2 regions of the Bacillus infantis NRRL B-14911 genome follow, and region 1 is predicted to be linked to the other one. Evidence: predicted binding sites of a transcription regulator. Region 1 holds the regulator's gene; the other holds the start of a gene.
The links. The regulator LexA, encoded in region 1, represses DNA repair genes until DNA is damaged. The targets are predictions, from matches to a motif close to CGAACATATGTTCG.

Region 2: a site for LexA is predicted at 1,758-1,771, ahead of uvrB (excinuclease ABC subunit UvrB). Genes of this name have one in related genera too.

What each region holds. Positions count from the first base shown of each region.
Region 1 covers NC_022524.1:1,905,583-1,908,738, forward strand. The annotation lists gene N288_RS09615 (IseA DL-endopeptidase inhibitor family protein) at 14-556, opposite strand; gene N288_RS09620 (DUF4257 domain-containing protein) at 763-1,044, opposite strand; gene lexA (transcriptional repressor LexA) at 1,297-1,920, opposite strand; gene yneA (cell division suppressor protein YneA) at 2,079-2,411, shown strand; gene N288_RS09635 (YneB family resolvase-like protein) at 2,427-3,074, shown strand.
Region 2 covers NC_022524.1:4,001,925-4,005,080, forward strand. The annotation lists gene uvrB (excinuclease ABC subunit UvrB) at 1-1,512, opposite strand, end outside; gene N288_RS20240 (CsbA family protein) at 2,013-2,246, opposite strand; gene N288_RS20245 (alpha/beta-type small acid-soluble spore protein) at 2,486-2,764, shown strand; gene N288_RS20250 (M20 family metallopeptidase) at 2,807-3,156, opposite strand, start outside.

The sequences.
Region 1 (3,156 bases):
CCCTTTTCTTATACTATCTCACTGCATCAAAAGCATTGATTTGCCACTTCCCGCGTACCTTTACAAACGTAACCTTTTTCTTTTCATGCTGCTTTTCGCCGTAAGGCACCGTGAATTCAAACTGGCGGATATCTTTCCTGGAATAGATCAGCTTTGCCTTAGCTTTATTCCACTGGAGCAGGCTGCCGCCATCGGCATTTGGCTGTGCCATTTTTCCTTTATACTCAATGAATCTGTATTTCTTGTAGCCTTTATCGATTGCATTTAAGGTGAAAGATTCGTTAAGGTACTTGGTCAGCTTTGCTTTCGTATTGATTTCACTGCAAAGGTAGCGATATTCTGTGCCTTTGTACTGAAAAGTCTTGATGGAGCAGGCTGTATTCTTCTTAGATGGGATATGTCCGTTCATAGCATTCCAGTGATGCACACGTGCGCTCTGCGCCAGTTCGACTGCTTTTTTGCTGCTTAAATCTCCGCTCGCGGATTTGGCCGAGGCGCCAAGGCTGAAAGTAAACAGGGCGACAGCAGCCAGCAGGATGGATAATAATTTTTTCATTTTAAAGCCTCCAATAAGTTGTAGTCACTTGCTAACCTTATATTATCGTTCCATCTCTTCAAAAGAGTTACAGAAAGGTTACCGAAATGCAGATAATTGTTTACAGTTTTCAGGCATAAAAAGAGCCTCTGCCCAATTTCCCGGGAGAGGCTTCTTACGTCTTTACTTTTGCTGTTTTAAGCATAGCTTCTGCATTTCCTCCTGCTTCATTTCTTTTCGGCCCTGATGAGGTCAAGGCTGCGGATCAGAGCTTCACCGCCAAGTCCTGCCAGCATGGACAGGAATGCTACCTTTAAGAGGGAGCTTGCATCTGATGAAAACACAAGCAGCGCTGAGGCGAGTGATCCTAATACCATTTCCTCCAAAAAGCCGAGATAGATGAATTGCTTTGTTCTTTTCGGCATGATCAGCTTCCCGTGCTTCTTAAGATGCCCAACCGCGCCGACAAGGCCACCAATGAATATTGCGAAGACGACATGCTGCCACATTTGCCTCACACTCCTAAAGCCGGTATTTTTGGTGCGACCTTAGGTCAATCATGGTGCTGTCTCTATTATATAACAGAGCGGGAGAGGAAAGATATGCATAAATCGACTGAATTTTCAGCACACAGCGAATGGTACATATGTACTCTTCAGGAAAAAGTAAGCAGCAAAGATGCGACTATTCTAGTGCTCGCAAGGTTTTTGGGCAGAAAAAAACCCAGGCAACACATGGCCCGGGCTGAGAGAATCATATAATCAGTGGATATGGCGGTAGACGCCAATGACCTTGCCAAGAATGGAAACATTCCTGAGAATGATAGGCTCCATTGTAGAGTTTTCAGGCTGAAGCCTGATATAATCCCTTTCCTTGAAGAAACGCTTGACAGTTGCTTCATCCTCATCTGTCATTGCAACGACGATATCGCCATTGTTGGCTGACTGCTGCTGGCGGACGATGACATAGTCTCCGTCAAGGATGCCGGCTTCAATCATACTTTCACCCATGATTTCAAGCATGAAGACCTGTTCGGCTGCCGGTGCCATGCTTTCAGGAAGCGGGAAGAACTCTTCTACATTTTCAATCGCAGTGATCGGCTGTCCTGCTGTAACCTTCCCGAGGATAGGAACGTTGACGACATTATTCCTTGGAATGTGAGATGTTTCATCAAGCTCCAGGATTTCAATTGCACGCGGCTTTGTCGGATCCCTTCTGATCATCCCTTTGCTTTCAAGGCGGGCAAGATGCCCATGCACAGTCGAGCTGGAGGCCAGGCCGACTGCTTCCCCAATTTCCCTGACTGAAGGGGGATAGCCCTTCGCTTTCACTTCTTCCTTGATAAATTCGAGTATATCCTGCTGCCTTTTTGATATTTTAGCCATGTATTCGCACCCCGTATGGTTATTATTGATTAAATTATAGCATGTACCCGGAACAGATACAAACATAAGTTCGAATTTTTGTTGACGGAAAACACATGTTCGGTTTATAATAAATTTAACGAAATGCGAACATATATTCTTGCGGTGGGGTGTCTTGTATGAAAAAATTGTGGAATCAATACTCATATGCTATTATACTTATCGTTTTAAGCTTTGGGGCGGCTTTGCTGCTTACCGGATACGACAGAATTTTCGGTGAAGAAGACTACATAAAGGTGACGGTTGATGAAGGAGATACATTATGGGGGCTGTCTCAGCAATTTTCGGACAAGCATAAGCTGTCTGCAGAAGACTTTGTGATGTGGGTGGAAGAGGAGAATGGAATCGCCGGCAGTGCAATCCAAGCGGGGGAGCAGATTATGATCCCGGTTAAAGCAGACAGCCATACAAGGCAGCTGCAGGATGATCTGCAGAACTTTGCGGGTGAATGACATAAAGGAGCATATATGAAAGCAGTAATCTATTGCAGGGTATCGACAACAAAAGAAGCGCAGGAAACATCCCTGGAGAGGCAGGAGGAGGAACTGACTGCGCTTGCCGGGGAAAAAGGCTTTGAAGTAGCCGCGATCATCAGGGAACAGGCAAGCGGGTATGACCTGGAGAGGGACGGTGTACTCGAGCTTCTTGATCTTATAAAGGATGAAGGCATCAAAGCGGTCCTTATCCAGGATGAAACGAGGCTCGGAAGGGGCAATGCCAAAATCGCCCTGCTTCACTTCATATATAAAGAGGGCGCTGTGCTCTACAGCATTTCCCACAATGGTGAGCTGCAGCTTTCCGAATCAGATTCCATGGTTCTTAATATCGTCTCGATGGTGGAAGAATATCAGCGCAAGCTGCATAATATCAAGATCAAAAGAGGCATGAAAAGGGCAGTGGACAAAGGATTCAGGCCAGAGAAGAACCTGAAGAATCTGGGGGAGCACTCTGGAAGGGAACGGATCGAGGTTCCAATAGAAGAAATTGTCCGCCTGAGAGCCAGCAGGCTGACATTTTCGGAGATCGCGGCAACTCTCAGGGGCTTCGGCTATCCCATTTCCAAGGCGACAGTGCACAGGCGCTATCAGGAATACATAGATGCACAGGAAGAGTAAGAGTGTTTGCCTTGGCAAACGCTTTTTTTTATAGTAACATTTGATGTATTCTCCGGCCGTTTAGACCAGGGCCCTAAGGGGA
Region 2 (3,156 bases), 2.1 Mb from region 1:
GAGATTGATCCCGATCAGTACATCATATTTTCCTAGGCGGAGCTCACGGATGATCTCAATCCGCTCCAGCGTCTTGACCTCTGAATGGAGATATTGCACCTTTATGCCGATTTCCTTCAGATAGTCGGTCAAGTCCTCTGACATTTTTTTCGTCAAGGTCGTAATGAGGACCCTCTCATTCTTCTTTACCCGATCATTGATTTCGCCAATCAGGTCATCAATCTGTCCTTCGATCGGGCGCACCTCGATCGTCGGATCAAGCAGCCCTGTCGGCCGGATGATCTGCTGGACCATTTCCGGCGTATGCTCTATTTCATATGGACCCGGGGTTGCGGAAACATATACAATCTGATTGATATGCTTTTCGAATTCCGGGAAGGTGAGCGGCCTGTTATCCATCGCGGATGGCAGCCTGAATCCATGATCCACAAGGACTGATTTCCTGGCCTGGTCCCCGTTGAACATCCCCCTGACCTGAGGGATCGTTACATGTGATTCATCGACGACCATCAGGAAATCGTCAGGGAAATAATCAAGCAGCGTATACGGCGTTGATCCGGCCGGACGGAGAGTCAGATGGCGCGAATAGTTCTCGATCCCTGAGCAAAAGCCCATTTCCCTCATCATCTCCAGGTCATAGCGCGTTCTCTGCTCCAGGCGCTGAGCCTCAAGAAGCTTGCCGTTTTCACGCATTTCCTCCAGGCGCTCTTCCAATTCCTTTTCGATATTCCCGATCGCAATTTTCATCTTTTCCTCGCGTGTTACGAAGTGGGAGGCCGGGAAGATGGCAACATGTTCGCGCTCGCCCATGATTTCTCCGGTCAGTGCATCCACCTCCCGGATCCGGTCAATCTCATCACCGAAGAATTCGACCCGCATGCAATGCTCATCCCGTGAAGCCGGGAAGATTTCCACCACATCGCCGCGGACTCTGAAGGTCCCCCTCCGGAAATCAATATCGTTCCGCTCATACTGGATATCAACAAGGCGGCGCAGAAGCTGGTTCCGCTCAATTTCCATCCCTGTCCTCAAAGAGAGAACAAGCTCCTTGTATTCCTCAGGTGAACCGAGGCCGTATATGCAGGAAACACTGGCGATGATGATAACGTCCTTCCGTTCAAAAAGCGAAGAAGTTGCTGAGTGGCGCAGCTTGTCAATCTCATCATTGATGCTTGCATCTTTTTCGATGAATGTATCTGTCTGGGGCACGTATGCCTCAGGCTGGTAGTAATCATAATAACTGACAAAATACTCTACAGCATTGTTCGGGAAAAAATCCTTGAACTCACTGTAAAGCTGCCCTGCCAGGGTTTTGTTATGGGCTATGACCAATGTAGGCTTGTTAACCTCTTTAATTACATTGGAAATGGTAAACGTCTTACCAGTACCAGTTGCACCCAGCAGGGTCTGGTGCCGCTTGCCGGAGCGGATGCCCTCGACAATCCTGCTGATGGCCTCTGGCTGATCGCCCTGCGGCGAATATTTTGAGACTAATTCAAATTGGTCCTTCACAAAAAAAGCCTCCTGTTCAAGAAGTTGATTTTAACATTTTATCTATATTTGCAGGCAGGCATACCAGTAAGCAAGCACCTTGCTTCTGTTGCCCCTGTTCTTTTAATGGTTAAGCGGTCCTGAATGCACGTGATGATCCCTGCTGAAGTTATATTATAGAAGAAAAAGGTCTGAAGCCTTGTACGAAGCTGAAAAACTCATATCCTCATTCTACCACAAAGCACATGAAAGAAACCAGGAATATGCGAACGGATATTCGTTTTTCATGAAATAGCATGTGATGAGTAAAAAGGCTCCTGCCAGGAACGGCTCGATTCCTGCCGAATAAAGGTTAATCAAACGTTTGATTAAATGGTGGACCGGCCCTTTAAAGCTGGAATATTTCCCGCGAAATATGTCGGCAGGAAATATGGATGGAGATGACAGCTGAAAGTCTTGCTTGCCAAATAAAATAACCTGCCCGATTAAAACCAGGCAGGTTTTTGAGAATCATTATAAAATCAAGCTCGCTTCTTTGCTCTTTGTTTCATAATCTGCGCATACCAGAAACCGGCAGTCAAAGAAAAGGCATCAACAACAATAAGCCCCCAGCTGTCTGTATAGCCCTTGTAGACGGAGGCGGCAATCAGGGCGACTGTCAGAATGAGCCCGATTACATGATTATACGTCACCCTCGTAAAGAACATGACAAGCAGTCCGGGCAGCAGCAGGGCTGAAAGATACTTTAGCGCCACTTTTTCACACCTTCTTTATGATAGATTCACTATGAATTGCGGACAAGTATAACATTAGAATAGCGGTTCAAACTATATGATACAAGCAATTTCAAAAATATGCAGCTGTATTTTTTTGCTTAGGGTATTGTTGTCCATTCATCGATTTCTGTTTGCAGCTGATGATATGGACGGGCTTCGCTTAGAAAAAGGCTGTTTGCAAAATACTATCCATAATGAACGGAAAGGAGGTTTGCATAATGTCCAGAAGAAGGAGGCGCCCCCTAGTTCCAGAATCCCGTGAAGCCCTCGACACATTGAAGGCACGTGTTATGGCTAACCAGGGCTATAAGGTCGGACCGGATGCGCCGGAGGAAGTAAAATATGAGGTGGCCAGGGAAAAGGATGTTCCGCTTCAGCATGGATATAACGGCAGGCTGACATCGCGCGAGGCCGGCAAAGTCGGCGGCCCGATCGGCGGCAGCATGGTGAAGGAATTAATCCGGCTGGCCCAGGAAAGCCTCAACAAAAAGCAATAGTATAATGGAAAAATGGAGCCGCCATATAGGCAGCTCCATCCTTTATTTTTGCGCTTCTTTGTTCCTAGCGAACTCTTCTTTAATGGAAGCAAGCAGTTCAGGCTCCGTGATAAGCCGGAATGCGGTTTGTGCCAGCGCCTTTGCACCTGTGAGCAGGGCTTCATCGCCTTTTTCCGACCGTGCAGCTTCACGGAAAGGTACAGTATGGGCAACAAGATCATCGCTGCCGATCTTGATATAAGGGTGGATCGTCGGTACCTGCTGGCTGATGTTGCCTGCATCTGTTGAACCGATTCCTTCCCTTCCTGACAGATCGACCTCTTCCCCCAGTTCCTCGATGACTTCACGGAACGCTTCATCATACGCTCTATTTAATAGAAGATTATCGACTT